4 regions of the Pseudarthrobacter sp. NPDC058119 genome follow, and region 2 is predicted to be linked to each of the others. Evidence: riboswitches for the same ligand, from Rfam matches in the RefSeq annotation. Region 2 holds a riboswitch; each other region holds the start of a gene.
The links. Region 2 has a riboswitch for S-adenosylmethionine ahead of ACFVTD_RS07015 (homoserine O-acetyltransferase). Riboswitches for the same ligand answer to the same signal wherever they lie in the genome.
Positions count from the first base shown of each region.

Region 1: linked by a shared signal. The riboswitch ahead of ACFVTD_RS00935 (aminotransferase class V-fold PLP-dependent enzyme) and the one ahead of ACFVTD_RS07015 (homoserine O-acetyltransferase) in region 2 are both predicted to bind S-adenosylmethionine.
Region 3: linked by a shared signal. The riboswitch ahead of ACFVTD_RS09455 (DUF1737 domain-containing protein) and the one ahead of ACFVTD_RS07015 (homoserine O-acetyltransferase) in region 2 are both predicted to bind S-adenosylmethionine.
Region 4: linked by a shared signal. The riboswitch ahead of ACFVTD_RS12335 (cobalamin-independent methionine synthase II family protein) and the one ahead of ACFVTD_RS07015 (homoserine O-acetyltransferase) in region 2 are both predicted to bind S-adenosylmethionine.

Region 1 covers NZ_JBHVTN010000001.1:199,217-206,976, reverse strand. Annotated here, with positions in the region: gene ACFVTD_RS00960 (pyridoxamine 5'-phosphate oxidase family protein) at 1-364, opposite strand, end outside; gene ACFVTD_RS00955 (S1C family serine protease) at 527-1,510, shown strand; gene ACFVTD_RS00950 (hypothetical protein) at 1,556-1,933, opposite strand; gene ACFVTD_RS00945 (metal-dependent transcriptional regulator) at 1,982-2,692, opposite strand; gene ACFVTD_RS00940 (class I SAM-dependent methyltransferase) at 2,742-3,500, opposite strand; gene ACFVTD_RS00935 (aminotransferase class V-fold PLP-dependent enzyme) at 3,586-5,001, opposite strand; SAM riboswitch class IV at 5,038-5,151, opposite strand; gene hisN (histidinol-phosphatase) at 5,304-6,116, opposite strand; gene ACFVTD_RS00925 (ribosome small subunit-dependent GTPase A) at 6,161-7,276, opposite strand; gene aroA (3-phosphoshikimate 1-carboxyvinyltransferase) at 7,260-7,760, opposite strand, start outside.
Region 2 covers NZ_JBHVTN010000002.1:454,885-462,644, reverse strand. Annotated here, with positions in the region: gene ACFVTD_RS07030 (LysR family transcriptional regulator) at 1-636, shown strand, start outside; gene ACFVTD_RS07025 (zinc-binding dehydrogenase) at 711-1,847, opposite strand; gene ACFVTD_RS07020 (MFS transporter) at 1,855-3,237, opposite strand; gene ACFVTD_RS07015 (homoserine O-acetyltransferase) at 3,416-4,531, opposite strand; SAM riboswitch class IV at 4,544-4,659, opposite strand; gene ACFVTD_RS07010 (bifunctional o-acetylhomoserine/o-acetylserine sulfhydrylase) at 4,782-6,098, opposite strand; SAM riboswitch class IV at 6,143-6,257, opposite strand; gene ACFVTD_RS07005 (VOC family protein) at 6,409-7,047, shown strand; gene ACFVTD_RS07000 (HNH endonuclease) at 7,251-7,760, shown strand, end outside.
Region 3 covers NZ_JBHVTN010000003.1:330,018-337,777, forward strand. Annotated here, with positions in the region: gene ACFVTD_RS09440 (TetR/AcrR family transcriptional regulator C-terminal domain-containing protein) at 1-174, opposite strand, end outside; gene ACFVTD_RS09445 (hypothetical protein) at 400-654, shown strand; gene opgC (OpgC domain-containing protein) at 767-3,235, opposite strand; SAM riboswitch class IV at 3,401-3,516, shown strand; gene ACFVTD_RS09455 (DUF1737 domain-containing protein) at 3,530-3,805, shown strand; gene ACFVTD_RS09460 (rhodanese-like domain-containing protein) at 3,802-4,212, shown strand; gene ACFVTD_RS09465 (O-succinylhomoserine sulfhydrylase) at 4,213-5,421, shown strand; gene ACFVTD_RS09470 (glutamate--cysteine ligase) at 5,547-6,773, opposite strand; gene ACFVTD_RS09475 (UDP-N-acetylglucosamine 1-carboxyvinyltransferase) at 6,841-7,760, opposite strand, start outside.
Region 4 covers NZ_JBHVTN010000005.1:113,869-121,628, forward strand. Annotated here, with positions in the region: gene ACFVTD_RS12310 (HAD-IIA family hydrolase) at 1-731, opposite strand, end outside; gene ACFVTD_RS12315 (TrmH family RNA methyltransferase) at 802-1,458, shown strand; gene fbaA (class II fructose-bisphosphate aldolase) at 1,581-2,600, shown strand; gene ACFVTD_RS12325 (DUF3151 domain-containing protein) at 2,601-3,023, shown strand; gene ACFVTD_RS12330 (uracil-DNA glycosylase) at 3,150-3,779, opposite strand; gene ACFVTD_RS12335 (cobalamin-independent methionine synthase II family protein) at 4,001-5,209, opposite strand; SAM riboswitch class I at 5,223-5,327, opposite strand; gene ACFVTD_RS12340 (M14 family zinc carboxypeptidase) at 5,559-6,623, shown strand; gene ACFVTD_RS12345 (adenylosuccinate synthase) at 6,860-7,760, shown strand, end outside.

The sequences.
Region 1 (7,760 bases), on a different contig from region 2:
GGTGGTCCTTGATGCCGGGCTCCCACGGCTCGCGGTCGGCATCGGCGTCCGGGAGCGTCATCCGGGTCTCATCGAACGGTTCCGGCTTGCCCTTGGCCACCACGCTCCAGACCTCCGTGGCGTAAGGGTTCAGCCCGTCCACCTCGAGTGCCGCGACTGCGCCGCTAAGCAGTGCCCGCAGCTTGGTGCCGGGCGCGGTACGGAACACCAGCGATTCCCCGGCAACGGAAAAATTGACCGGAAAAATCTCGGGAACGTCGCCATTGATGACTGCGAGCCGGCCGATGTACGAGGATCGAAGGTACCGCCAGCATTCGTCGGGATTCAGCAGTTCTGTTCGAGACCCACCAACGGAATCAGTCATGCTAACGATCCTAGGGCCTGGAGTGCGGGTGTGCACGGGGGCAGCGTTCACCCAAGGCGTAGCCGGGACGGGACTGGATCCAGGCCGCCCACCGTTGATTCCCGTAAGGGCCCCAGAGGGCACGGAACAGCCGGAAGCGGCACTCAAAGCCGGAGGTGCGCCATGGACCAGGCGCAGGTACCAATACCAGCGGACGACGACGATGTCCTGGACTCGTACTCGCAGACAGTGATGCGGGTGGCAGCTGCCGTGACGCCCCACGTGGCAGCAATCGAGATGACGGCGCAGCGCCGCAATGGCCGGGTCAGGGTGGGCGCGGGCTCCGCCGTCCTCTTCACGGAGGATGGCTACCTGCTCACTAATTCCCACGTGGTGGCCGGCACCCGGCACGGCTTCGCGGTCTTCGGCGACGGCAGCAGGATGGAACTGGAACTCGTAGGCGCGGACCCGTTGTCCGACCTTGCGGTGGTGCACGGTTCCCGGCCGCGAATCCGGCCTGCAGAGTTCGGGGCGGCGGAATCCCTGCGGGTCGGCCAGCTGGTGGTGGCCGTGGGCAACCCGCTGGGCCTTGCCGGTTCGGTGACCGCAGGCGTGGTCAGCGGCCTGGGCAGGGCCATCCCGGTCTGGTCGGGCGGGAACCGGCGGGTCATCGAGGATGTCATCCAGACCGACGCGGCACTGAACCCCGGCAACTCCGGCGGTGCCCTGGCAGACACCCACGCCAGGATCGTGGGCATCAACACCGCAGTGGCCGGAGCCGGGTTGGGACTGGCGATCCCGATCAACGCGACCACCCGCAGGATCATCTCGGCGCTGCTGTCAGACGGAAGGGTACGCCGCGCGTACCTGGGCCTGGTGAGTACCCCGATGCAACTTGGATCCAGCGCCGTGATCCGCACCGGGCTGCGCGAAGGGCTCCGCGTCGTTGAGGTGCTGCCCGGTTCACCCGCAGGCAAGGCCGGCCTGTCGGCAGGGGACATCATCGTCACGGCCGGCGGCCGCCCGGTCAGCAACGCCGAAAGCCTGCAGCGCCTGCTGTTCGCCGATGCCATCGGGCAGCCGCTCGAGCTGGCCGTGCTGCGCGACGGCGCGGAACACCACCTGACTGCTGTCCCGGAGGAAATGACGGCCAACGGGGCTGGCTAAGGCTCGACGCCGGCCCCGGCACCAGGGGCGGGCGCGTCGGGACGGTTACTGGCTGACCTGAGGGGCTTCCACGTCGGCGATGCCTACGAAACGCGTCCCCACGCCGTCGTACTCGCTTCGGACGAAGCCGGGACGCACGGCGGGGACCTCGGACGGTGCGTGGTGCCCGCACACCACGAAGGTGAAGTCCGGCCACCACTTCTTGGGCCGGGCAGCCTCCTCGTACCCGCACACGGCACACTCAAGGTGCACCCAGACGGGCCGTTTGCCGGTGCGGTTGGCCCGTGACTGCACCAGCCAGGGCGGGGGATTGTCCAGGATGCTGCGGAGCTCGGCCTCGGACATCCACTTCGGCAGGCCATGGCGCTGCGCCATCTCCAGGGGAACATCCAGGGTTATTGCTGCGTCGCGTCTGCTGATCATCACCTTCCACGATACGGGAAGCAGCCAAATCGGCGGTGCGGCGGTAACCTAGCTTCCCAGGATGCAGCCTGGATGCGGGGTTTCGGTAGAGACCCACAACGCCGAGGCAACCTCATCCGCAAGGTCGAAGTCGCGGGCGCCGCCGGGCCCGGCGATGCGCACCATCAGTGCACCGCCGAACGGGCGCCGTCCCAGCACTTCGACCTGGGCGTCGAGGTCGATATCCTGCGCGGCGAGGTACCGCAGCAGCTCAGGATTGTCATCGCTGATGCGGGTGATTCTGCCGCTGTGCCCCAGGTCCAGCCCGGCAAGGAGGTGGGCGCTCGGCATCAGCACCTGGCCGTCCGCGGTGGGAATGGGATCGCCGTGCGGGTCCCGTTCCGGGTTCCCGAGTTTGGCGGCGACGCGTTCGATGAAGGTGTCCGAGACCGCGTGCTCCAGCTGTTCGGCCTCATCGTGGACCTCGTCCCAGCTGTAGCCAAGACGCTGGACCAGGTAGGTCTCGATGAGCCGGTGGCGCCGGACCATAGCCAAGGCCAGGCGCAGGCCGGACTCGGTCAGGGTGACCGCACTGTAGGGCTTGTGGTCCACCAGCCCCTGGTCCTTCAGCTTGCGGACCATCTCCGACACGGACGAATTTGCCACGCCCAGCCGCTGCGCCAGCTGGGAGGACGTGATGGGCTTGTCCTGCCATTCGGTGAATGAATAGATGACCTTGACGTAGTCCTCGATCGAGGAGGAGGGCGCGCTGGTCTTCACACATCCAAGCCTACCGGTTTGGCTGGTCCGGCAGCGCGCGCCAGCCGGGTCAGGCCCTGGTGGCGCGCCAGGCCAGCGTCAGGTAGGGAAGGTCGAGTTCCTGCCCCGGAGCATGGGCCAGGTGTTCATGCAGGTACCAGTCCAGGTTGGCAAGGACCTTTGCCCGCGTCGCCTCACCGGCTCGCAGGTAGTAGCTGCGCGACTTGGTCAGCTCCATCAAGTCGCCGGTGGTCACCCTGTCCTGCCAGTGCGTCACATGCCCCTTGAGCCCGTGGAATTCGGGCCCGACGACGGGCTTGTGGCCGGGCCGGTAGACATCGCCGGCGTGCATGATCCGGGAGAGCCGGTGCACCCAGGGGACGGAGGTGTCCAGTTGGTTCCACACCAGGCCCAGGGTTCCGTGCGGCCGCAGGACCCTTGCCAGTTCGGTGCTTGCCGCGAGGGGATCGCACCAGTGCCACGCCTGGGCAACGGTGACGACGTCGAAGGCCCCGCCGGGAAGGCCTGTCGCCTCGGCCGTCCCCGCCGCAGCCGTGGCGGCAGGGCAGTGGGCCTCCAGTTGGGCGAGCATGTCCGCCGAAGGGTCGACGGCGGTGACATTCAGTCCCATGGCCAGCAGTAAGGCGGTGAACTTTCCGGTACCCGCTCCCACGTCCAGGGCGTCATGGGCACCGGCGGGCACCAGCCACCGTGCCGATTCCGCAGGGTAGCCGGGCCGGACGCGCTGGTAGTGCCGGCCGCCGTCCTGGAAGCTCTGCCCGAGCTCCGTGCGCCGGCCGTGATCAAGCCTGGGGCCACCCCGAACCACGCGTGGCCTCCTTCTGGTGCTGCCTGCGGATGTCCTTCGAATTTACCGCATGGCCGGCGCCGGCCGGCAGCCGCCGTTACGCCGCTTAGTCGTCGAGGCAGGGGGCCGCACCGGCAGTCCCGGGGGTATTGGGCGCCCAGTGCGGGTAGGTGCGGAAGTCGTTGGCGGGCACCCAGCGGCCCGCGTCCACCACGTAGTCCCAGCCGAGTCCCGTGCTTCGCAAAGCCTGGATACCGGCAAGGAGGCGCTCGGCGTCCTCCAGCCGCGAGCCCACGCCGAAACTTGCCCGGAGGGAGCCGGACGGCAGGCCCAGGCGCTTCAGCAGGGGGTGGGCGCAGAAGCGTCCGTCGCGCAGGCCCACCCCGTGCTCTGCGGACAGGTAGGCGGCCACCAGGCCTGCGTCGTAGCCCTCGACCGAAAAGTTGACCACGCCGATGGTGTCGGTTTCCGGGTTGGTGTCCTTGAAGATTTGGTGGACGGTGACGCCGTCGATGCCCTGCAGTCCCTCCACCAGGAAGGAACGGATCGCGGATTCGTGCGCGTGCCACCGGTCCTGGTCGAGTTCGGCGATGACCTGGGTGGCGCGGGCCAGGGTGGCGGCGCCGAGGACGTTCGGCGAGCCCCCCTCGTGGCGTGCCGGGCCGGTGGCCCAGCTGACGCCGTCGAGCTTTGCTTCCTTGACCGCCCCGCCGCCGGCCAGGTGCGGCACGCCGGTGTCCAGCCAGTCCGGGCGTCCCACCAGGACGCCCGCGCCGAAGGGCGCGTACAGCTTGTGGCCGGAAAAGGCGAGGTAGTCGACGTTGTCTGCGGAGATGTCCACCCGGCGGTGCGGCGCCAGCTGGGCCGCGTCCACCACGATCCGGGCGCCGTGCTGGTGGGCCAGCGCTGCCAGGGCCTGGATGGGAAGGATTTCGCCCGTGACGTTGGAGGCGCCGGTGACTGCCAGCAGGCTGACGCCGCCCTGTCCGAGTTCGGCGCGGACGGCGTCAAGGGTGCCGGTGATGGTGTCCGCGGCAACGATGCTGCGGTGCGGGACGCCCTGCCACGGCAGGAGGTTGGCGTGGTGCTCGATGTCCAGATAGAGGACGTCCCCGTCGGGGCGGCCGTCCGTCCGCGGCAGGCAGCCCGCCAGGAGGTTCAGCGAATCAGTGGTGTTGCGGGTGAAGATGACCGAATCGTCCGGCCGGCCGCCCACGAAGTCCCGGACGATGCTGCGTGCATTTTCGTAAACCGAGGTACTGATCTGGGACGCGTAGCCGGCCCCGCGGTGGACGCTGGCGTAGTACGGAAGGATCTCGTTCAGGTAGGCGGAGACAACGGAGAGCGCCGGAGCGGATGCTCCATAGTCGAGGTTCGCGTACCGGATGTGGCCGCCGGAGATCAGTGGGGCCTGGATTTCCGCGCCGGTCACGGCGGCAAGGGGCCGGCCGGCGGCGGCACGGCGCTCGCCGGCAACACCGGCTTCGGCAATGGGCTGGGGGGAGACGGTGGCAGTTGTCACGAAGACCTCACTTGAATACAGGACTCCGGCATACGGAATCCGCGCTTGCCGCATCCACTCCGGACCGGCCTGGTCGTCACCCGGGGCACCCCGCCGCGAATGGAGGGTTGCCGGCCAGCAAACCGGGGTTTTGCGCTGGCACTCGTGACCTGCCTAAAAGCGTAGGACATGGGGCGGTCAGGCTGGAAGCCGCGGCAATTGTTAAGGGCTTTATTACGCAACATCGAATAAATGACGCCGGACACCCCCGTCTGGAGGTGTCCGGCGTCGCAATATTCGTTTATGTGGGCAAACCGTGGCAGTTACAGCAGATCGTCCAGGTACGGGTTGAGGCGGTGCAGCACCTCGGAGTGCAGGATCGAGTTGGTGGCAAGCGCGTTCCCGCCGAACGGTCCGTCCTCGCCCTCCAGGGAGGTGAACCGGCCGCCCGCCTCAACCACGATCGGCACCAGCGCAGCCATGTCGTAGAGGTTGAGCTCCGGTTCGCAGGCGATGTCCACGGAGCCCTCTGCCACCATGCAGTAGGACCAAAAATCGCCATAGGCCCGGGTCCGCCAGACGTCCTCGGTCAACCCGAGGAACTCGTCGAGGTTGCCGCGTTCCTTCCAGCCGCTGAGGCTGGAGTAGGAGAGGGAAGCGTCGGAGAGGGTCGATACGTTGGAGACGCGGAGCCGGGTCGCGGCTGCCAGGGACCTGCCCATGTACGCGCCCATGCCCTTGGCCGCCCACCAGCGCTTGCCGAGGGCCGGGGCGCTGACCACACCCACCACGGGTTCGCCTTCATCTACCAGGGCGATCAGCGTGGCCCAGACCGGCACGCCGCGGACAAAGTTCTTGGTCCCGTCAATCGGATCGATGATCCAGCGCCGCGAACCGTGCCCGGTGCTGCCGAATTCCTCGCCGAGGACGGCATCGCGGGGCCGGGAACGGGAGAGCTGGCCCCGGATGGCTTCCTCTGCCGCCTTGTCGGCATCGGTGACGGGCGTCAGGTCCGGCTTGGTCTCAACATGGAGGTCCAGGGCCTTGAAGCGGCTCATGGTCTGGTCATCCACGGAGTCGGCCAGGACATGGGCCAGGCGCAGGTCATCGTTGTAGCTCGAAGCGGGTTGGATCATGGTTACAAACTACCGTCTGCGGACGCATCTGCCGGGAGAACGCGTCAGTTGACGCTGCCGAGCTCCTTGGTTTCCTGCGCTTCCATGCGCGGATCCGCCCCAAGCAGCCGCCGGAGCGATGCCAGGCGCGCCGGGCCGGTGGGACCCGCGTGTCCGCCTGCCACCCAGTCGTCGAGGCCACAGTCCACCGCAGTCGCAGTGTGCTTGCACCCGCGTTCACAGTTTTCGATGCCGGGGGAGAGGTCCGGGAAGGAGCGCAGGATCCGGTCGGGGTCCACATGTGCCAGGCCGAAGGAACGGATGCCGGGGGTATCAATGATCCAGCTGCCGGCCGGCGCGTCCGCCAGGCGCAGCGCCAGGGCCGACGATGACGTGTGGCGGCCACGGCCCGTGACCGCATTGACTCCGCCCGTGGCCCGCTCGGCCCCGGTCAGTGCGTTCACCATGGTGGACTTTCCTACCCCTGAGTGTCCGAGCATCACGGTGACCTTGCCGTCGAGGTGGGCGCGGAGGTCGGCCACCGCCGCACTGTCCAGCCGGGCAGAGAGGCCGTCATCGGACCGCGCATCGATTCCGGACGCCTGCGCGTCCGCTGTGCGGCTGATGATCACCGGGAATTCCAAGTGCGTGTAATTGGACAGCAGCCCAGCCGGGTCCTTGACGTCGGCCTTGGTGACCAGCAGGATCGGTTCGATTCCGGCATCGTAGGCTGCCACGAGGGCACGGTCGATGAACCCGGTGCGGGGCTCCGGGTTGGCGGCCGCCACGACGATGACCAGTTGGTCTGCGTTGGCCACCACAGCCCGTTCCACGGGGTCAGTGTCGTCGGCGCTGCGGCGCAGGAGGGTGTGGCGGTCCTGGATCTTCACCAGGCGGGCCAGCGTGTCCGGCGCGCCTGACACGTCGCCCACGAGCGAGACGAAGTCGCCTGCAACCACCGGTGACCGGCGGAGTTCGCGGGCCCGCGCGGCGATGACGATGCGCTCGTTATCCGAGTCCTCGCCCACGACTGCCGTGTACCGGCCCCGGTCAACGGTAATGATCCGCCCGGTAACGGCGTCGTCATGGCTGGGCCGGTCTTTGGTGCGCGGGCGGGAACCTTTCTTGCTGGGGCGGATCCGGACGTCGGATTCATCCCAGGAGTCAGTGCTCCGCGCCACTGGCACGCCCTTCCGGCCCCGATGCCCCGGGAGCAGACTGGGCCAGCATGCCCGCCCACAGTTGCGGGAAGTCCGGCAAGGTCTTGGCCGTAGTGGCGATGTCCTCCACCTGGACGCCGCTTACCGAGAGGCCCAGGATTGCCCCGGCGGTGGCCATGCGGTGGTCTGCATAGCTGTGGACGACGCCGGCGTGCAACGGGGAGGGCCGGATGACCAGGCCGTCACTGGTTTCCTCGGCGTCGCCGCCGAGCCGGTTGATCTCCGCGACCAGGGCCGCGAGCCGGTCCGTTTCGTGCCCGCGAAGGTGGGCGATTCCGCTGAGCCGGGAAGGTCCCGTGGCCAGGGCACAGAGTGCCGCCACCGTGGGAGCCAGTTCACTGGTGTCGGCAAAGTCGCCGCCCTTGATTTCGGGTCCGCCGATGACGGTCAGCACTCCGTCCGCCAGGGTGACCGTGGCACCCATTCGGGTGAGGATCCCGCGCCA
Region 2 (7,760 bases):
CAGAGTGCCCTGGCCGGGCTGGTGCGCGTCGCCACCACCGACGGAGTGGGAGCGGTGTTCGTCACCCCGTCGCTGGTGCGGCTCCAGCAGCAGAACCCGCAGCTGAACATCGAGATGCTGAGCGCCACCAGGAAGGTCAGCCAGAACCGGTCGGGCGTGGACCTGGAAATCGTGGTGGGCCGGGCCGACGTCAGCACGGCCCAGACCATCTTCCTGAGCAACTACTACCTGCGCCTGTACGCCAGCCACGGCTATGCCGCGCGGCACGGCCTGCCGGAAACGCTCGACGACGTGGGGCAGCACGCGTTCGTCTCGTACGTGGAGTCTGCACTCCAGGTGGCGGAGCTTGGGCCCCGTTGGTCATCGCAGCTTCCGACGCCCAGGACCAGTTTCCAGGCCACCAGCGTGTTCGCGCAGGTGGAAGCGGTGCGGCAGGGCGCGGGCATCGGACTGCTGCCCAACTTCATGGTGGCGGACCGTGACGACTTCCTCCCCGTCCTGCCAGGAGACTTCGAGCGCCAGCTGCCCATCTGGGCCGTTGCCCGTCCGGAGTCGCTCCGGTCGGCCCGCGTGCAGGCGGTGATCGCGGCCCTGAAGGACGAAGTGAAGGAGCGCTCGGTGCTGCTGGCCGGGTGAGGAGCGGGGCCGGCGGTTCAGGCCGGCCCGGCGGCTCGGGCCGATGGTGAGGGTCGGCGGTCCAAGCATTCAGCTCAGGCCCGGAAGAGCCGCCGCACCACCTGCCCCGCCGCGAGCGCATCAAGGCCCTCGTTGATCTCGCTCAGTGGCCGCGTGTCGGTGTGCAGCAGCTCAACCGGCAGCCTCCCCTCCCGCCAGTACCCGAGGTACTGCGGGATATCCCGGGCGGGAACGGCGTCACCCATATAGGAGCCCAGCAGCCGCTTGCCGGCACCGGCGAATTGGAGGGCCGGGACGGTCAACTCGGCGGACGGGTGCGGCAGGCCCACCGAGACCACTGCCCCGCCCCGGGTGACCCGCTCCAGGCAGGATGCGATCACCGCGGCCGAACCCACCGCTTCAATGGCTACATCCACGCCGTCGCCCGAAGCTTCCCCAATCAGCCGGCCGGCATCCTCCGACGTTCCCACGGCGGTGGCTCCGGCGTCGAGCGCGAGCTGGTGCTTGCCCTGGTTCGGATCAATGGCGATCACGCTGGCAGCTCCGGCCAGGCGTGCCGCCATGACGGCGGAAAGGCCCACCGCCCCCAAGCCGAACACTGCCACGTGCTGCCCCTGGCTGACTCCCGCCGTGTTGAACACCGCGCCCATTCCGGTGAGCACGGCGCAACCAAACATCGCCGCGACCGTGTCCGGGACGTCGTCGTCAATTACCACCACTGATTCCCGCGCAACCACTGCATAGTCCGCGAAGGCGGAAACGCCCAAGTGGTGGTTGATGCGCTCCCCCTCCGGCGTCCGCAACAGGGCAGGCCCGTGCAGCAGGTCCCCCGAACCGTTGACCTCTGCTGCCCGGTGGCAAAGCGCGGGCCGCCCGGCCAGACAGGCCCGGCAATGGCCACAGCTGGGCACAAACACCAGCACCACGTGGTCGCCCACGGACACGTCCTCTACACCCTGGCCAACGGACACTACGCGCCCCACCGCCTCATGGCCCAACGCCATGGGAAGCGGCCGGACCCGTGAGCCGTCCACCACGGAGAGATCCGAATGGCACAGGCTCGAATAGGTGATGGCAACCCCCAGCTCACCGGCGCGGGGCTCCGGCTGCTCGAGCTCCTGCACCAGCAGCGGCCGGGCATCGGCGTAGCTGCTCTTACCGGGGGCGTTTCCAGTGGCGGGGACGGTTGCGTACAGGACGGCGGCTTTCATGGGATCCCTACTTCCTGCTGGCGGCCAACAGGTCGGCGGTGCCCTTGGCGTCGGCTGCATCCACGTCGTGGAGTGAGACGCCGCGGGTCTCCTTCAGGAAGAAGACCGCGACGGCGGTGACGGCGCAGGCGATGAGCAGGTAGACGGCCACCGGGACCGAGGACTTGTAGGTGCCCAAAAGTGAAGCGGCGATGATCGGGGCCAGGGAGCCGGCCACGATCGAGGTCACCTGGTAGCCCAGGGAGACGCCTGAGTAGCGCATCCGGGTGGGGAACATTTCCGCCATGATGGCAGGCTGCCCGGCGTACATAAAGGCGTGGAACACCAGGCCGATCATGATGGCGGCCAGGATGATGAAGTCGTTCTTCGTATCCATCATGGGGAACGCGAAGAACCCCCAGGTGGCCCCCATAATGGCGCCGGCCATGTAGACGGGCTTGCGGCCAAAACGGTCCGAGAGCTTGCCGATCATGGGCACCACGGCGAAGTGGACGGCATGGGCCAGGAGCAGCAGCAGGAGGATGCGTGTGGTGTCGGCCTGCACCACGGTCTTGAGGTAGGTGATGGAGAACGTCACCACCAGGTAGTACAGGATGTTTTCCGCGAAGCGCAGGCCCATGGCGGTGAAGACGCCGCGCGGGTAGCGGCGGAAGACCTCGGCCACGCCGTAGCCCTTGTGGCCGGCATCCACTTCCTTGCGGGCCTCGAGGAAGATGGGCGCGTCGTTGACCTTGGTACGAATGTAGTAGCCGATCAGGACGATCACCGCGGACAGCCAGAAGGCAACGCGCCAGCCCCATCCGAGGAAGGCGTCCTGGGTCAGTGTGGAGGACAGGACGAACAGCACGGCCGTGGCCAGCAGGTTGCCCAGCGGCACGGCGGACTGCGGCCAGCTGGCCCAGAACCCGCGTGACTTGCTGGGGCTGTGCTCTGCCACGAGGAGGACGGCGCCGCCCCATTCCCCGCCAACAGCGAAGCCCTGCGCAAACCGGAGGATGACCAGCAGCGCCGGAGCCCAGTAGCCGATCTGCGCGAAGGTGGGCAGGCAGCCCATCAGGAAGGTGGAGACGCCCACCAGCACGATGCTCAGCTGCAGCAGCTGCTTGCGGCCGAACTTGTCGCCGAAGTGGCCGAACACGATGCCGCCGATGGGACGGGCCACGAAACCCACGGCATAGGTGAGGAAGGCGGCGATGATGCCGTCCAGCTCGGTCCCGGCGTTGGGGAAGAAGGCCTTCCCGAACACCAGGGTGGCGGCCGATGCGTAGAGGAAGAACTCGTACCACTCCACGACGGTGCCGGCCATGGAGGCGGTCACCACTTTCTTCAGGCCTGATGCCTTGACGTCGGTTTCTTCGGTGAGCCTTGCGGCGGAGCGTTCCGTACTCATGCGAACTCCTTCGGCGTCGTCGTCGACACCACGGGGACAGTCGATGGCAGCCGCGTGTGATGTACACCACGAAAGCCGGCTTCGATGAGTATGGTCTGCCTGCCCGTGCAACCTCAACGCCCATTAGTGCAGAAGGCATCTGCACTAATGCACATTGCTGGCGGTTTGCTGGATGCCCCTAGACCAGGAAGCTGCTCCTCAGCTGTGCCCCCAGTTGCCCAATTTCGGTGAGGAACCCGTCGTGGCCGATGGGCGCCTGGATGACGTGGACGTCCACGTCGCCGGGCAGCGACTGCGCCAGCTCCCGCGACTGGGACGGGAAGTAGAGCCGGTCGGAGTCGACGGCGGCCACGAAGAAGCGTGCAGTAGCAGCCGCCAGCGCTTCGGTCAGGGTTCCCCGGCCCCGGCAGACGTCGTGGCTCATCAGTGCCTCGGTCAGGGCGATGTAGCTGTTGGCGTCAAAGCGCTTCACGAGCTTGTTGCCCTGGTGGTCCAGGTAGCTTTCCACCTGGTAGCGGCCGCGGGCTGCGAGCACTTCCCCCTGAAGGGGCGACTCGGATGCCTGGGCTGACCGGCCAAAGCGGCCTTCCAGTTCGGCGGCGGACCGGTAGGTGATGTGGGCGATGCGCCGGGCAAGGGCCAGGCCCTCTTCAGGACAGGGACCGCCGTAGTAGTCGCCGCCGTTGAAGTTTGGATCCTGCCGGATGGCCAGGGTCTGGGCCTGGGCAAAGGCGATTTGTTCTGCGGTGCTGGCAGCCCCGACGGCGATGACGGCGCAGCGCTGCACCCTTTCCGGGTACGTCACTGCCCATTCCAGTGCGCGGGCGCCGCCCATGGAGCCGCCAAGGACCGCGAACCAGCTCTTGATTCCCAGCTGGTCTGCGAGCCGGACTTCCGCCTCGGTGCTGTCCCGCAGCGTGACCAGGGGGAAGCGGGAGCCCCAGGGCGATCCGTCGGGGGCGGGAGAGGAGGGGCCTGTGGAGCCGTAGCAGCCGCCCACAATGTTGATGGACACCACGAAGAAACGGTCGGTGTCCACGGGGGCGCCGGGGCCCGCGAGTTGTTCCCACCAGCCTTCTTCGTCCGTGTCGCCACGGGTTACGTGCGTGCTGCCGGTCAGCGCATGCTCGATCAGGATGGCGTTGCTGGCGTCCGCGTTGAGGGTGCCCCAGGTTTCGTAGGCCAGGGTGACGTCCGGGAGGTATCCCCCGGCTTCGAGTTCCAGTCCCCCGATGGAGGCGTAGCGGACAATTCCGTGTTCGGGGATGGTTTTTGGGGCGACGGTAACCGTCATGGCAAGACCTCTTCTACGCGCTTGCCCGCCGTCATTTGACCGGCAGGCCAGGTCCTCACCCGGGGCACCCCACCGCGGATGGAGGGTTGCCGGCCAGCACGCCGGGGCTGTCACTGGCACTCATGACCTGGATCGAGTGTACGAAATACTCCCCGGTCCAGGCCAAGAGTGTGACTGGTTGTGACTTCCCGGCTTGCTGCCCGCCCCGCCTTACCGCCCGAGTGGAGGCCCGGCGTCGTACTTTGCCCGTCTAGGCGCTCTTCGCAGCCCTGAAGCCTGCTTCCAGGTCGGCGAGGATGTCGTCGATGTGTTCCAGCCCCACGGAAAGCCTGACGAGTCCCGGGTGCACCCCGGCCACAGCCTGCTGCTCCGGGGAGAGCTGGCTGTGGGTGGTCGACGCCGGGTGGATGACCAGGGAGCGCACGTCGCCGATGTTGGCCACATGGGAGTGCAGCTCCAGGGCGTCGACGAAGCGTTTGCCCGCCTCCGCTCCGCCGGCCAGGTTGAAGGCGACGACGGCGCCCGTCCCCTTGGGCCCGTACTTGCGGCCACGCTCGTACCAGGGGCTGGACGGCAGCCCGGCATAGGCGACCGATTCGACGTCGTCCCTTGCCTCAAGCCAGCGCGCCACTTCCGTGGCGTTGGCAACGTGGCGCTCCACCCGCAGGCTCAAAGTCTCCAGGCCCTGGGAAATCAGGAAGGCGTTGAAGGGCGAGACCGCCGAGCCCAGGTCGCGCAGGAGCTGGACCCGCGCCTTGAGGATGTAGGAGAGGTTGGCCCCCAGCGCTCCATCGGCTCCCAGATCGCGGGCGTAGACCAGCCCGTTGTAGGTGGGATCCGGGGTGTTGAAGCCTGGGAACCGTTCCGGGTCCTTGCTGAAATCGAACTTGCCGGAATCGACGATCACGCCGGCGATGGCTGTGCCGTGGCCGCCCAGGTACTTGGTGGCGGAATGGATCACGATGTCCGCGCCCCACTCCAGCGGGCGGATGAGGTACGGGGTGGAGAGGGTGTTGTCCACGATGAGGGGCACGCCGGCCTGGTGGGCGACTTCGGAGATGCCCTCGATGTCCAGGACGTCCTGGCGGGGGTTGGAGACCACTTCACCGAAGAAGAGCTTGGTGTTGGGCTGGACTGCGTTGCGCCACTGGTCCAAGTTGTCGGGGTCCTCCACGAACGTTACGGAGATGCCGAACTTTTTCAGGGTGTGGGCGAACAGGTTATAGGTTCCGCCGTAGAGGCTGGGGCTGGCCACGATGTGGTCGCCGGCCTCCGCGATGTTCAGGACCGCGAACGTTTCAGCGGCCTGGCCGGAACTCAGCAGCAGCGCTGCCAAACCACCTTCGAGGCTGGCGATCCGCTGTTCCACTGCGTCCTGCGTCGGGTTGCCGATGCGGGTGTAGATGGGCGCGAGTTCGGACAGTGCGAAGCGGTTTGCCGCGCTCTCGGCTGTTGGGAACACGAAGGACGTGGTCTGGTAGATGGGCAGGGCACGGGCTCCCGCGGCACTGTCCACTTCCTGGCCAGCGTGGATCTGGCGGGTTTCGAAGGACCAACCGTTGGACATCCAAATCTCCTTTGACATGGGCCCGGCATGCTCACCGGCAGTGCGGGCCGCGCTTGCTGCCGGCTCTTGCCGGACAGCCAGGTCTTCACCCGGGGCACCCCACCGCGGATGGAGGGTTGCCGGCCAGCGAGCCGGGGCTTGGCGCTGGCACTCATGACCTGCGCCAAGTCTAGGAACAGCGTTGTTGTCGTGAACAGGATTGTGACGAACATGGTCTTTTCGGCGGCCTCCCCATGGCCATTGAGTGCGCGCAAATCCAGTAAGGGTACCCTTAGCTGAGAGCCGCATCACAAAGTGCCAAGATGTTGCCATGCGCATGGATCACGTCTCTTACGCCTGTGAACACGACGGCCTCGCGGCCACCACCGAACGAATTGCAACTGCCCTCGGCGTTGAGGCAGTGAAGGGTGGCGTACACCCCCGCTTCGGAACCCGGAATATGATCATCCCCCTGGCCGGCCACAAGTACTTGGAAGTTGTCGAGGTCCTGGACCACCCGGCGTCGGACAAGGCACCCTTCGGGCAGGCTGTCCGCGCCCGCTCCGCTGCCGGTGGCGGCTGGATGGGCTGGTGCGTCGAAGTGGACGACCTCGCCCCCTTCGAGGAACGCCTGGGCCGCGCCGCCGTGAACGGCAATCGCAAGTTCCCGGACGGCCGCGAGCTGGTCTGGAAGCAGATCGGGATCCTGGGCCTCATCGCCGATCCCCAGGTGCCGTACATGCTCAAGTGGGAGGGCGACCCCTCCCTCCACCCGTCCCACGCTTACGAGAGCAACCTCAAGATGAGCTGCCTGACCATCGCCGGTTCCGCCTCGCGCGTCACCGAGTGGCTGGGTGAGCCCGTGGAGAAGCCGCTCGAGGACGTTGCCGTGGAGTGGGTCGCCCCGCACGGTACCCCGGGCATCCTCTCGGTCACCTTTGAGACCGCCAACGGAGCCGTCACCATCTGACCCTCACCCCTTTCCTCCCTGGACCACTTCGGGGAGGTTCCCGGGTTGCGCCCGGGCAAACTTCGGCCGCCATTGGGTGGTGACAACGGCGTCACCACCCAATGGCGGCCGAATCCATTTAAGTGGCTTCCCCCTGCGCGCGGTGATGAGGCGCCGGCGCCGCGAGCACTTTGAATGTCAGTGGGTCGTTGGATGATGTGGGTATGGGAATCGGCGGTGGTGTTGGGGTGGTTTTGGAGGGTGTTCGTGCCTCTGTTGCTGCCCTGGATGCGCTCACTTTTGAGGACCAGAACCTGGACGATGCTGCGTTGACCGCCGTTGGTTCCGGTGTTGATGTGTTGCAGCGGCGGTATGAGATCCGGCTGGAACGGTTGGAGGTTGCAGCCCGGCTGGAGGCACAGCTGGCTGCGGTGAAAGCACGGGATGCTGCCGAGGCCGTTGGGTTCCAGGAGGCGATGACGCCGCCGGATGCCTCCGTTACGGACTGCACTTATGTGCGGATGTCGGTGGTGGAGGAGATCGCCGGGGTCCTGACCATCAACTCCGCGGCTGCGGGGGCGTTGGTGGAGCAGTCACGGCGGGTCTGTTCCCTCCCGCTGGCCTTCGGGGCCCTGGCCGCCGGGGCGATGTCCTGGCAGCACGCCCGCATCATCGCGGACGAAACCGAAGGCCTCGATGGGAGTGGTGCAGCCGCGTTGGTGGCGCACTTCTTC
Region 3 (7,760 bases), on a different contig from region 2:
CTCGGCGTAGCGGTAGAGGCTCATGGGGTCCCGGCCAAGCTGCTGCCCCAGGCGGCGCATGGTCAGCGCGTCCAAGCCCTCGGCATCGACAAGCTCCAATGCCGCGGCCAGCACGATCTCCCGGCTCAGCCTCGGTTTGGGCGAGCCGGGCCCGGAAGTATTGGCGGAAGTCATGTGGAGGTCCTCACTGCCGGCCCCATCCCGGCAAAAGCGGGACGGTTGCCTCATATCTGGTCTACGGGTAAAGTCTACATCGTAGACAAGTGGTGACAGCACCTTCGTTTCCCCCGGATCTCCAGGGGATGCAGCTACATAATCCTTTGCCACTTTGTGCAGGGCATTGAGGTTCGCCGCTGTAGCCTCACGGCGGCACCACGCACCGAGCGAAGGGACGCCACCATGGCCAATTCGCAATTTGACCTTTTCCTCCAAGAAGCCACCTACGCAGACCAGGCTTCCGAATCGAGCCTGGACCGTGACCGCCTGTATGGGCTGTACACGAGTTGGTGCTTCGTCAACGAACAGCATGCCGGCACCGAGTCCAGCTTCTGGGCTGCCATGAAACACCGGGTCTCGGCCCGCCACAACGGACTGCGCATGAAGGGGCCTGCCGCGGCGGACTACATCATGAGCAGCTACCCCCGGCTGGTATAAACCCCCAAGCCTTGCCAACGCGGCGCCGGGCACCCGTAACCGCACGATCACATGCTGTGGCACTTTGGTGCCGCAGCATTTTTCATGCCTCCCGCCGGTGTGACTGCTCCGCCTAGGTGGGAATGATCCGGAAGAGGAACCTGGTCCGGACCATCACCCACAGCAGGCCCAGCACCACGGCGTAGGCGGCTGTGTTGAGGAAGATGCTCTGCTGCTGAAGCGCAGGGATGTTGGCCACGACGGCGATCAGCACCACATGCATGATGAACACGTAGAGCGTGGCGCGGCCCAGCGGGATCAGGAACCAGCCAAGGGCCCGCTGCACCGGTTTCCAGTAGGCACTGAGGAAGGCATAGGCGGCCACCACCAGGACCAGGACGTTGAGCAGGCGGCCGGGCGCCAGGTAGGTCCGGCCAAACAGCGCGTCATACATGGTCCGGTAGGCGGCGTCCGGCATGAGCGCCAGGCGGACGTCGTAGTTGTTGGCCAAGTACGGGTTGCCCCAGGACAGGAAGGCCAGGACGAATGCCGCGGCGGTGCAGGCTGCCACCACCCAGGTGTGCGCCGCCAGCCAGGCCACGATACCGCGGCGGTGGTAGCCGACAACCAGGCCCAGTACGAAGAGCACCTGCCATACCAGCAGCGGGAATGAGTCCTCGAACTGGGACGGCAGCAGCCTGAACCTGGTCACCGCGCCTACCGCATACACGGCGAAGGACGCCAGCAACACCCAGATGGCCTTGCCGCGGTTTAGTGCCGCAAGGATCAGGGGACTGACCAGCAGGAGCACCACGTACAGGCCCATGACGTTGAACTGCCAGGGCCCGAACTGCAGCAGCAGGATGGCCGGGAGTACCTGGGGCGGCACGGGGAACTGGAACAGCGATGACATGCCCGCATAGAGGTCGTAGGTCCGGCCGGCGCCGCTGTGTCCGGCGCCGCCGGTTCCCTGGTCCACGAACGTGGTCAGGGCCTCGGTGTGGAAGAAAGGCAGCAGCGACAACAGGAAGACGCCGATCAGCACGGCCAGGGCAGTGACATAAAGCTTCCCGGCCCGGCGGGATGTCAGGTCCACCACCCTGCCGAAATCCTCCTTGGCCTTGGGCCCGTACACCATGCCCACCACCAGGCCGGAGAACAGGACAAACAACTCGGCGCCTGACACGAAGCCCACCGCCTCCTGGGTGAGCAGCTGGAACAGCGAGGCCATGCCCAGGTGGTTGACCACCACGAAGACAATGGCCATTCCCCGCAGCAGGTCCACCCGCGAATCCCTGGCGGAAGGGTCCTGGTAACTCCAGGACGTGGCGGCGTTGATCCGGCGCGGCACCTGCCACAGGGCCACCAGGAGGATGACCATGGCAGCAGCCACAGTCCAGGCGGCGGCACCGGAGAGCGTATTGCTGCGCTCATAGGTGCCTGAGGCCGCCACCTCGGTGACAGGTCCGGCGACCATAGGCGAGGCCTTCAACCGGTCCAGGGCGGCCTTGGCGATGTCCGGGTTGCCGGTAAGCAGCCAGCTGATGCTCGCAACGCCGGTGTCCCGGGTGCTGGTGCGTTCGTCCCACACCACGGCGGCTGTTCCGGCGAACGCGGGCGACGTGGCGGTGGCCACCACCTGGTCCCACCACCCGGTTTTGATCCCGGCCTCGGGCGCCCCGCCGGACGCCGGGCTGTAGAACGCCGAGGTCTGGAGCAGGAAGGGCTTCTTGCGGCCTTCGGCGTAGGTGCCGTAGAAGTTTTCGCTGCCTGAGGCCGTCAGCATGTCTTCGAGTTCACCGGAGTGCGGGAGGGAGTTGACGGCGGCCGCGCCGGCAGTGTCGTCGTGGTAGGCCGCCAGCCCCACCCAGTCCACGGCATCGTCACCCGGGTAGTACGGGGCATAGGCGCTGTCGCTTCCGTTCCAGGTACCGTCGCCATTCGTGTCCAGCAGGGAAAACCCCTCGCTTCCGGGCTGCGGCGCATTCCGGTTGCGTTCGAAGGGATAGTCCTTCCCCAGGTACGGCGCCCACACCATGGTGGCCCGGCCGCCGTCGCCCTTCTTGAACGCTGCCGACACCGCCTGGAACGCCTGCCGGTACACGGCCGGCTGCTGGCCCCAGGCCACCCAGCTGGCATTCATGTCGGGGGCGAACCGGACGAGCAGTTGGCCCTTGAATCCCGACGTCAGGCCTCGCACCAGCGCTGTAAACGCTTCCGCCTCCGCGGTGCCGAGCTGATCCAGCGGCACCGACGGCTTGACCGTGAGCATGGCGTGGGCACCCTTGGCTGCCGTCTGCTGCAGGAAGCCCTCGATGTCGTTCCGCTCTGATTCCCGGTACGGAATGGTGATGTCGTGGCCGAAGAGCGCAGGGCTTGCACCCAGCCGGTCACTGAAGCCCGCGGCGGTATCCTCCCCCCACTCCAGGACCGCCCCCAGCCAGGGTTTGCCCTTGTCCGGAGTGGGTGCAGCCGCCTGTGCCGGGGCCGCCGGGGCCACCACTGCCAGCAAGGCGATCAAAACGGCGGCCAGGAAGGACGCGGCGGAACGCGGACGGTTCCACCGGCTGGCGGCATGGTGGTGCGATACGTGTGCCCGCATGCTGACAAGGACCCCCGGTACTCATTGCTCTGGATACGGGGCGGCGCCCCCGGTAGAACTTTATCGGTCCACAGCCGCCCCTGCCCCGCGTGGCGGGCAGCTCAATGACGGAACATGACGACGGCGGCAATGCGGCTTGGCGCGGCAAGTGTTACGTTTTTGGGGAGTAATGAGTACCGGCGCCAAGCCCTGACTTGCCGGTCGGCAACCCTCCCTTTCGCGGCGGGGTGCCTCAGGTGAATACTCGGCATATCGACCGATTCGAGCTGCAAGCGTGAAAGAAGGAGATCCGTCGTGTCCGACGCGCCCGCCCCTGACGAAAAACTGTCCTACCGCCTGATTACCGGCGCGGACACTCGTGAATTCTGCGAGCGGATCTCCGCCGCACTCGCCGACGGCTACGTACTGCACGGCAGCCCGGCAGCTACTTTCAACGGCACCAGCGTCATCGTGGCGCAGGCAATCGTCCTGCCGTCCGCGATCGCCACGGCCGATGCCGCCGTCGCCACCGCAGTGGACCAGCTCGACGCCGGCCTGGAGGGCGATTTCGACGGCGAGGGCCACGCATGAGCTACGCAGGAGACCTGACGCCGCAGGAAGCATGGGCCAAGCTGGAGCAGGGCGCCATCCTGGTTGACGTCCGCACCGAGGGCGAATGGGCCCACATCGGCATCCCGGACACCAAGGCCACTGACAACGATCCCCTGTTCATCCAGTGGACCTTCCCCGGCGGCATCCCCAATCCCGACTTCGTCAAGGACCTCCAGGCGCAGGCGCCGGAGGATTCCCAGGCGGAACTGCTCTTCCTGTGCCGCTCCGGGCAGCGGTCCATCGCGGCCGCGACTGCCGCCACCCAGGCCGGCTTCACCGCGTACAGCGTGCTGGAGGGCTTCGAAGGCGAGCCGGACCGCTACGGCGAACGCACCGTCAACGGCTGGAAGAACCGCGGCTTCCCCACCAACCTCGGAAAGAACTAAGTGACCTTCAACCCAGACGCCCCCGGCTGGAACCCCGATACGCAGGCAGTCCGCGGAGGCCTGGACCGCTCCAACTTCCAGGAAACGTCCGAGGCCATCTTCCTGAACTCCGGGTTCGTCTACGAATCCGCTGCGGCAGCCGAACGCGCCTTCACCGGCGAGGACGAGCGCTTTGTCTACTCCCGCTACGGCAACCCGTCCGTGGCCACCTTCCAGGAACGGCTTCGACTGCTGGAAGGCACCGAAGCCTGCTTCGCGACGGCGTCGGGCATGTCTGCCGTGTTCACCGCGCTGGGCGCCCTGCTGGCTGCGGGCGACCGCGTGGTGGCTGCCCGTTCGCTGTTCGGTTCTTGCTTTGTGATCCTGAACGAGATCCTGCCACGGTGGGGCGTGGAAACGGTCTTCGTGGACGGTCCGGACCTTGACCAGTGGCGCGAAGCCCTGTCCAAGCCCACCACCGCCGTCTTCTTCGAGTCCCCGTCCAACCCGATGCAGGAAATCGTCGACATCGCCGCCGTCAGTGAGCTGGCGCATGCGGCCGGTGCCACCGTGGTGGCTGACAACGTCTTTGCCACTCCCCTGCTGCAACGCTGCGGGGACCTCGGCGCCGACGTGATCGTCTACTCGGGTACCAAGCACATCGACGGGCAGGGCCGGGTGATGGGCGGCGCCATCCTCGGCACCAAGGAGTTCATCGACGGACCCGTCAAGCAGCTGATGCGCCATACGGGCCCTGCACTGTCCGCATTCAACGCCTGGGTCCTGACCAAGGGCCTGGAAACCATGGGCCTGCGCGTCAACCACTCGTCCGCCACCGCGCTGCGGCTGGCCGAATGGCTGGAGGAACAGCCGGCGGTGGGCTGGGTGAAGTATCCGCTCCTGAAGTCGCACCCGCAGTACGGGCTGGCCGCGAAGCAGATGAGTGCCGGCGGAACGGTCCTGACGTTCGAACTGGCCCCGACCGGCGGCCGTTCGGGCAAGGAAGCAGCCTTCGCCCTCCTGGACGGGCTGCGGATCATCGACATATCCAACAACCTGGGCGATGCCAAGTCCTTGATCACGCACCCGGCCACCACCACCCACCGCGCCATGGGCCCCGAGGGGCGGGCCGCGATCGGCCTGAGCGACGGCGTGGTCCGGCTCTCCGTGGGGCTCGAGGACCCGGAAGACCTCCTCCGCGACCTCGAGCAGGCGCTGAAGCAGATCTAGTTTTCGACGCGCCTCCGCGTTTTCGACGCGCAGATTCCCTGGCGCGCACGAATGTGGCGCGCGCAAAGGAGCATGCGCGTCGAAAAGGAATATGCATGCCGCGGACGGGCAAACCAAGCGGCGGGTCAGGCCTGGCGCACGCGCAGCAGCTCGGGCGCGTCCGCCACGTCTGACAGGTCCAGCGCGTCGCGCATCGTCAGGTGGACGGCCTGCCGCACCACGGCGCCGAACCCCATGTCCTCGGGCGACTGCCCCGCCAGGGCCTTGTCACGCGCGCGGCGCTGCTCAGCCGACCCTGTCCCGCGGGCGATGATGTCCTCCACCCCCTGCCGGGCCAGGGCCAGTTCGCCCTGTTCCGCCAGGACGGGTGCCAGGTAGTCCACCAGGGAACGGACCACATCCGCGGCCGGCGCCGGCCTGAAGTTGCCGAAGTCCAGGAGTTCGCCGCTCAGCCCGGCGCTGCTGGCCTGCCAGGACGCCATCCGCAGCAGCACTGTGGGTACGGGGGCAGGGTCCACGTCGTCGCGCCATTCCCGGCCGGCGGATTCCACCAGGGCGCGGACCAGCACGGCGATAAGGGCCGCATCCTCGGCCCGGAGGCATACGTCAGCCACCCGTACTTCCACCGTGGGATGGTTCCGGGAGAGGCGGGCGTCGAAATACAGCATGCCCTCATCAAGCATGACGCCGCTGTCCAGCAACCGTGTCACCACGCGGCGGTACGCGGGATACGTTCCGTAAATGCCTGCCGGGCCCGCGGTGGGCCAGCGGTTCCAGGCCTGCGTCCGGTAGCTTTCGAATCCGGTGGGGACGCCATTCCAGAACGGCGAATTCGCACTCAGCGCGGTGAGCACCGCCAGCTTGTCGCGGATGCGGTCCAGGACCGCCACGCCTTCTTCCGGCGATTCAATGAAGGTGTGGACGTGGAAACCGCAGGTCAGCTGTTCCTGGGCAGTGAGGCCAAAGCGTTCCAGCATCCTGGCGTAGCGCGGGTCCGGCGTGGTGTGGCTGGGCGATGCCACGGGAGAGGTGGCGAGCGCCGCAACCCGGGCCCCGTGCTTTCGGGCTGCCTGGTCCGCCAGCGTCCGGCCGGCCCGGATCTGCTCCAGCAGGCTTCCGTAATCGGTGCACGGCCGGGTCTGCGTCTCGATCTGCTCAAGCTTGAGCTCGGCACTCAGGCCCATCTCGTCGTCGTAATCCGCCTGGCTGCCGGCATGCCTGCCGTCCAGCTCCACGGGAGCATCGTCTGCTGCCACGCGGTGGCTGGCCAGGAGGGCATCGGCCAGGGCAAGCGGCTCCCCGGACTCCGGATCAACAATCAGGAGTTCTTCCTCGACGCCGAATGTACGCATACGAACATTCTGCCGCGCCCGCAGGGCATTCAAAGGGGCGCCGCACTTCATGACGAAGGATGAATGCCTAGTCCTGGAAGTACTCCACCTTGGCGCCGATGGTGTTCAGTCGCTCCGCCAAATCCTCGTAACCCCGCTCGATGACGTAGATGTTCCGCAGCTCGGACACGCCCCGCGCGGCCAGCATCGCCAGCAGCAGGCAGGCGGCCGGACGGAGTGCCGGCGGGCAGCCGACCTCGGCGGCGCGCCACTTGGTGGGCCCGTTGACGTAGATCCGGTGCGGGTCCAGGAGCTGCACTTGCGCGCCGAGCCGGTTCAGCTCCGTCAGGTAGATGGCACGGTTTTCGTACACCCAGTCGTGGATCATGGTCTGGCCGTGGGCGTTCGCAGCGATCACGGCAAAGAACGGCAGGTTGTCGATGTTCAGCCCGGGGAACGGCATGGGATGGATCTTGTCCTCGGGCGCGCGGAGCTCGGAGGGTTTGGTGGTGACGTCCACCAGGCGGGTGCGGCCGTTGCGGGCCATGTACTCGCCCGAGACCTCCAGTTTCTGGCCCATTTGTTCCAGCGTGGCCAGTTCGATTTCCATGAACTCGATGGGGACCCGGCGTACCGTGACCTCGGAGTTGGTGACGATGCCTGCCGTGATGAGGCTCATGGCCTCAATGGGGTCCTCAGAGGGGAAATACTCGATCTCGGCGTCGATTTCCGGCCGGCCGGCAATCCGCAGGGTGGTGGTGCCCACGCCGTCGATGGTGACGCCGAGCATCTGCAGGTAGAAGCACAGGTCCTGCACCATGTAGTTGGGGCTGGCGTTGCGGATCACAGTGGTTCCCGACCGGTGGGCCGCGGCCATGATCGCGTTCTCGGTGACGGTGTCCCCCCGTTCGGTGAGGACGAAGGACCGGTCCTCCCCATCCGCGGGCGGGGCCTGGACGGTGTAGAAACCCGCCGTGGCTTCCACCGACAGGCCGAACTCGCGCAAAG
Region 4 (7,760 bases), on a different contig from region 2:
GTGTGCAGGCCGGCCTCCATGCCGGCAATGATGTCCGTGTCCATCCGGTCACCGATCATGGCGGTGGTTTCCGAGTGCGCGTCGATCTGGTTCATCGCGGACCGGAACATCATGGGGTTCGGCTTGCCCACGATGTACGGTTCGCGGCCGGTGGCCTTGGTGATCAGGGCCGCGATGGCACCCGTGGCCGGCATGGGGCCGTCCTTGGACGGCCCGGTGGCGTCCGGGTTGGTGGCGATGAACCGGGCGCCGGCGAGGATCAGGCGGATGGCCGTGGTGATCGCCTCGAAGGAATAAGTGCGCGTCTCGCCGAGCACCACGAAGTCCGGATTCTGGTCGGTGAGGATGAAGCCTGCCTCGTGCAGCGCCGTCGTCAGCCCTGCCTCGCCGATGGTGTAGGCACGGTTTCCGGACTCCGCCCCGCCGGCGGAGACCTGGTCCTTCAGGAACTGGGCCGTGGCCAGGGCCGACGTCCAGATGTTCTCCTCCGGGATCTCCAGTCCGGAGGCACGCAGGCGGGCGGCGAGGTCGCGGGGCGTGAAGATGGAGTTGTTGGTCAGCACCAGGAACCGCTTGGACGTATCCACCCAGCGCTGGATCAGCTCGGCCGCGCCGGGAATGGGCTGGTTTTCGTGCACCAGGACGCCATCCATGTCCGTCAGCCAGCACTCGATCTCCTGGCCGCTGCGGTATACCGCGGGGTTGCCTGTTACCTCGTCTGCTTCTGCCATGCCTGCCTCCGCCTGTGATGGTTGCCCGAAGAACCCAGTCTAGTGTTGAAGGGTGAACCAAACGCCCGGCATGACAGACGAACCCGACCACCATCCCGGGGAGGCCGAACCCGCAAAGGCGGAGGTCGGCGTCGGGCCCTGGGAAGGGGAACTGCCTGAAGGCGACCACTGGGACCCCGACCTCCTGGCCGACGGCGACCGGCGCAACGTGCTGGACAAATACCGCTACTGGAAGCACGAGGCGATCGTCGCGGAGCTGGACTCGCGGCGGCACAACTTCCACGTGGCCATCGAAAACTGGCAGCACGACCTGAACATCGGCACAGTCGTGCGGACCGCCAACGCCTTCCTCGCCAAGGAAGTCCACATCATCGGCCGACGGCGGTGGAACCGTCGCGGCGCCATGGTCACCGACCGCTACCAGCACGTCCGCCACCACCCCACCGTTGAGGACTTCGTCCAGTGGGCGCAAGGGGAGGGGCTCGCGATCATCGGGATAGACATTTTCCCGGACTCGGTGCCCCTGGAAACGTATGAACTGCCGCGCGACTGCGTGCTGGTGTTCGGCCAGGAGGGCCCTGGCCTGACCCCGGAAGTCCACCAGGCGGCGGCCGCGACCCTGTCCATCGAGCAGTTCGGCTCCACCCGTTCCATCAACGCCGCGTCCGCAGCGGCGATCGCGATGCACGCCTGGATCCGCCGGCACGTCTTCAACCAGCACGTGTGAGTATTACCGACCGGTGACCCGAAACACCCTGCCAGCCCGGGAATGGCTAGGATGGTGCCAAGCCGTAAGCGGTCTACTTGAGGGTCATCCACCCACAGACGAAACTCAGCAGAGGAGCCAGCATGCCCATTGCAACCCCAGAGATCTACGCCGAGATGATCGACCGCGCGAAGGCAGGTGGATTCGCGTTCCCAGCCGTCAACGTCACGTCCTCGCAGACGCTGAACGCAGCGCTCCGCGGCTTCGCCGAGGCAGAGTCCGACGGCATCGTGCAGGTTTCCACCGGCGGTGCCGCCTACTGGTCCGGCGCCTCCACCAAGGACATGGTTGCCGGTTCCCTGGGCTTTGCTGCGTTCGCCCGCGAAGTGGCCAAGAACTACGGCGTCAACATCGCCCTGCACACGGACCACTGCCCCAAGGACAAGCTGGACGGTTTCGTCCTGCCGCTGCTGGAAGCCTCCGAGGCTGAGGTCAAGGCCGGCCGCAACCCGCTGTTCAACTCCCACATGTGGGACGGCTCCGCCGAGACCCTGCAGGAGAACCTGAAGATCGCCCGCGACCTGCTGGCCCGCACCGCTGCCGCCAAGATGATCCTCGAGGTGGAGATCGGCACCGTCGGCGGCGAGGAAGATGGCGTGGAGAACGCCATCAACGACAAGCTTTACACCACGGTGGAGGATGCCCTCGCCACCATCGACGCCCTCGGCGCCGGCGAGAACGGCCGCTACATCACCGCCCTGACCTTCGGCAACGTGCACGGCGTGTACAAGCCCGGCGGCGTCAAGCTGCGCCCGGAGATCCTCAAGGACATCCAAGCCCAGGTGGGTGCCAGGATTGGCAAGGACAACCCGTTCGACCTCGTGTTCCACGGCGGCTCCGGCTCCTCCGACCAGGAGATCGCCGACGCCGTTTCCTACGGCGTGATCAAGATGAACATCGACACCGACACCCAGTACGCCTACACGCGTCCGGTGGCTGACCACATGTTCAAGAACTACGACGGCGTCCTGAAGGTGGACGGCGAAGTGGGCAACAAGAAGACCTACGACCCCCGCGTCTGGGGTGCCTCCGCCGAAGCCGGCCTGGCAGCCCGCGTGGTGGAAGCCACCAAGCAGCTCGGTTCGGCCGGAAAGACCTTCTAGATGTCGGACGAGTTCCGGCGGAACCTGATGGGGCCCGAGCCCACGCTCCTGCCCGCCGAGACCGAGGTGTACGGGCAGCTCGAGGCCGGCCACGAGGCATTGGACCTGGTGGCCAGCCACCCCACGTCCTCGCTGCTCTGGGCCGTCCTGGCCGAGGAAGCGTGGGCGGAGGGCCGCACCATCGACTCCTATGCCTACGCCCGGGTGGGTTACCACCGCGGCCTGGACTCGCTGCGCCGCAACGGATGGCGCGGCGTTGGACCCATCCCGTGGGAGCACGAGCCCAACCGCGGGTTCCTGCGGGCGCTCTACTCCCTGGGCCGGGCATCCTCAGCCATCGGAGAGGCCGACGAGCCGGAGCGGATCGAGAAGTTCCTTAACGACTCAGACCCCACGGCCAAGGCAGCCATCGAGGGCAAATAAGTCCCCACCGCCTCCCTGGCTTCGCTTCGCTCAGCCGGGAACCCTCGGCGGCGGAGGCCCCTGCATACGACGACGACGGCGGGTGGTGACTTTCGAATTGAAAGTCACCACCCGCCGTCGTTCGTCTTAAGGTTTGGCGATGCCGGTGCGGGCCATGGCGTCGGCGTAGGCCGCGCGCATGTCCTCGAGGTACTCCTCCTGGCGCGCAGGGGAACCGGCGAAAGCCCGGCCGCTGAGCGAGCGGACCTTGTAGGTCTTCAGGCCGCGGCGCCAGAGCAGCGGAACTTCGGTCTTCAGGAGTGCGTTGGCCAGCCGGTTGGCTTCGGTTCCGTGCGCCACGATTACTGAGGCACGGGGCACCAGGGCCAGGAACTTCAGCAGTGGCTTCAGGCCTGCCTGGATCTGGTCGGGGGTGAACTTGCCGTTGGCTTCGCCGGCGATGTGCCAGGGGTGGACGTTCCACGGCATGACGAATTCGGGGCGCAGGCCCAACTTCCACTGGATGCCGAGCATGCGGGTGGCCGCGTCCTGGTCCCCGGCCGTGATGAATCCGGACGGATCCGCCTCGCCGATGTTGGAGAACAGGCTGATGATGCGGCATTCCTCAACGTCGTGCATCGGGTCCACATAGGGCACCACGGTTCCGGGCTTGGCCTCCTGCAGGGAATCACACAATTCGTTGACGGCTGCAACGCTGGGTTCGTAGCGGCGGCTCATGAGCTGTTCGTGGAATGTTTCTGGGGCCAGGGCTGTCATGAAGTGCTGGTTCTCCTGCGGGGATTGGCGTTGCTGCCGCCACGGAAAAGGGCACGCGGGGGCGCGACACATCAGCGGCGGTTGATTGGGGTGGGCCGACTCCGGGCCGGCCTTGTCCAGTTTACCAAGCCCCCGGGAACGGAAATGCCGGTCCCGCGGATCCGCCACGGCGGAACGCGGAACCGGCACGTCCGGGGGCGGCTATGCCGCCAGGCGTCGAACTACCACAGGCGGCTGGTGGCGCGGCGCGCGCCCTCGCCGAGGGCCTCCAGCTTGGCGAAGGCGATTTGTGGGTGCACCCTGCCGCCCAGGCCGCAGTCGGTGGAGGCGATGACGTTCTCGCGGCCGACGACGTCGGCAAAGCGGACAATGCGGTCGGCCACCAGGTCGGGGTGTTCCACCACGTTGGTGGCATGCGACACGACGCCCGGGATGATGACCTTTCCCTCGGGGAGCTTGGTGTCCTCCCACACGCGCCATTCGTGTTCGTGGCGGACGTTGGCTGCCTCGAAGGAGTACGCACCGGCGTTGACCTGCAGCACGGAGCCGATGATGTCGGCGAACGGGATGTCCGTGGTGTGCGGGCCATGCCAGGAACCCCAGCAGACATGCAGCCGGATCTGGTCCTGGGGCAGGTCGCGGAGGGCCCAGTTGGTGGCTTCGACGCGCAGCTGGATGAACTTCAGGTAGTCCTCCAGGCTGGGCTCGGGGTTGATCTGGTCCCAGCTCTCGGCCAAGGACGGATCGTCGAGCTGCACGGTGAGGCCTGCGTCGACGATCGCCTTGTATTCCTCCCGCATGGCATCGGCGCAGGCGTAGACGAGTTCCTCATCGGATTTGTAGTACTCGTTGGCCACGCGCGCGCAGGAGCCGGGGGAGAGGGATGCTACGAAGCCGTCCGACAGCCCGGCGGCGGCGAGGCCGGTCTTCAGGTTCTTGATGTCCGATGCGACCAGGTCCTGGCCCGTGTAGGTCAGCGGTCCGGCGATCTTGGGCTGGGTCACGCTCTTGCGGTGGGACAGGATGCCCGAGGAGGGATCGTTGTAGGCCTCGTTGAACGCCTGCCGGTCGCGCCGGTCGGGGAAGGAGGTCAGGACAATGTTGCCGGGGGAGGAGCGGTGCACCTGGGCGTCGGCCCACCGGTCAACGTTGGTCGGCTCCAGGCCGCCCAGCCGTGCGAAGGAGTAGTTCCACCAGGCTCCGTAGTCCACGGAGTTGGCCATCGTGTGCCCGTATTCGCCGTCGTTGGGAATGTCGATGCCGAGGTCCTTCTGGCGCTGGACCACGTCCACCACGGACGTTTCAAGGAGGTCCAGGAATTCCGGGGTGATGCCGTCGGTTTCCTTGGCGGCGTTGGCGGCGATGAGTTCCGGGGTGCGGGGCAACGATCCGGCGTGGGTGGTGCGGATGTGGTCGGTATTCAGGGGCATGCTGGAATCTTCCTTTCCATCGGTCCTGGCAGTAGCACCTTCGGCCGGCAGGAATCCTGCTGGACCGTGGTTGCTGCGGCGTCATCGAGCCAGGTCTCTCGGCCGCTCCGGATGGTTCACTCTCACATAAATCGAGCAACCCGCCTTGGGGCAAGTCTGCGCCGCTTTATGTCGTGCCCCGCTGTCCGGCCGGGCTCCCTGCCGTTACCCAGCCGGCGGCAGCATGCTTACAGCTTCCGTTCAGCTTATTGACAGGTTTCGTTAAGCTTGGTTGGCTGGGTGTCACATGCCGCCGCCGCGATGGAGCCGGCTGGCGGCACCCCGATGCACTCGAAAGAGGTAACGCACTGTGAAGAAATCCCTGGCAAATTTCGGGACCCTTGCCGCCTCCGGCGCCCTGGCACTGGCCGTCGTCGCAGGCCCCGCCCCGCTGGCACACGCCGTGGGCGAAGGTCCCAACTACGACGGCAAGGGCCAGATCACCACGTCCAAGCTCGCCACGTACGAACAGATGGTCTCGTTCCTGAAGGCCCAGGACGCCAAGCAACCGGCCATGGAGCTGGAGGTGATCGGCCAGACGGTTAAGGGCCGCGATATCCACCTGGTCAAGTACATTTCGGACCCCGCCAAGCCCACCATCCTGTACCTGACCCAGCAGCACGGCAACGAGCAGCTCACCACCGAGGGCGCCATGGAGTTCATCAAGCACCTGGGGACCGGTAAATCCGCGGACATCCTCAAAGGCGTGAACATCCTGGTGGTGCCCATGCTCAATGCGGACGGGGCCATGGGGGACGTGAACTTCTCCCTGGATAACTACCTTGCCAAGGGGGACCGCAACCTCACCCGCTACAACGCCGAGGGCGTGGACCTGAACCGGGACCACGTGGCCAAGGTCCAGCCGGAGACCCAGGCGCTGCACAACAACGTCATGCGCAAGTACAGGATCGACTACATGATCGACCTGCACCACCAGGGCACCCGGGCCGAACGCGACGGCAAGCTGGTATCCGGTTCCATCCTGTACCCCACCACCCCCAACGCCGACCCCGCCGTCGTCGAAAAATCAAAGCAGCTCGGCGCCGTGGTCTTCAACAACGTTGACTCGACCGGCTGGGGGCACCTGGGCAAGTACCAGGGCGGCAGTGCCGAAACCATCAGCCGCAATGGCATCTCCGTGGAGTACGGCATCGCCACCCTGCTCTTCGAGATGCGCGGCATGTCGGACCACTACCTGGACGGCTACGCACTCGGGCAACGCAGCAACGGCTACCTGATCAAGCAGACCGTCACCACGCTGACCTCCACGGCCGCAGCCATCGCGGACGGGTCCATTGCCGACGCCGACACCTCCTTCTGGGACACGCTCGCCGAGCAGACGTCCCGGCCCGCCGGGGAGGCCGAGGACGAATAGACGGCACCGGCCGCCGCGGCCTTTTGGCAGAAAGGGCCGCGGCGGGCCACAACAGTGGACAAAGTGCCCTATCGGCTAAACTTGGGTGGTAAGAGCCCCGGAACTCTTGCTTCGCCGTGCCGCGCTGCGGCCCATGCGAAGGCCGGTCTGTTCGGGGCATTCTCATGAACGGCGCTGCATGGGCCTGCCACCTGGTGGCCGGGCCAGGGCAGTCCGAACGAATGGGGGAGGATCCCATGCCAGCAATTGTGATCGTAGGAGCCCAGTGGGGCGACGAAGGAAAAGGCAAGGCCACCGACCTGCTGGGCGGCCGTGTTGACTACGTCGTCAAGCCCAACGGCGGCAACAACGCCGGGCACACCGTCGTCGTAGGCGGTGAAAAGTACGAACTCAAGCTGCTTCCGGCAGGCATTCTCAGCCCCAACGCCGTTCCCATCATCGGCAACGGCTGCGTGGTGAACCTGGAGGCCCTCTTCCAGGAAATCGACGGACTCCAGGCACGCGGCGCCGACACCTCAAAACTGCGGGTATCCGCCAACGCCCACTTGGTGGCCCCGTACCACCAGGTGCTGGACAAGGTGACCGAACGCTTCCTGGGCAGCCGGGCCATTGGCACTACCGGCCGCGGCATCGGCCCTGCCTACATGGACAAGGTGGCCCGCCTGGGCATCCGCGTCCAGGACGTCTTCGACGAATCCATCCTCCGCCAAAAGGTGGAAGGCTCGCTGCGGCAGAAGAACGAACTCCTGGTCAAGGTCTACAACCGCCGCGGCGTTGTGGTGGACGAGATCGTGGAGTACTTCCTGTCGTTCGCCGAGCGGCTCCGCCCGCTGGTCATCGACAGCACCCTGGTCCTCAACTCCGCGTTGGACGAGGGCAAGGTGGTCCTGATGGAGGGCGGCCAGGCAACGTTCCTGGACGTGGACCACGGCACCTACCCGTTCGTTACCTCCTCCAACCCCACCGCCGGCGGCGCCTCGGTGGGCTCCGGCATCGGCCCCACCCGGATCTCCCGCTCCATCGGCATCATCAAGGCCTACACCACCCGCGTTGGTGCCGGCCCGTTCCCCACGGAGCTCTTCGATGAGATGGGCATGTACCTGCAGAAGACCGGCGGTGAGTTCGGCGTCAACACCG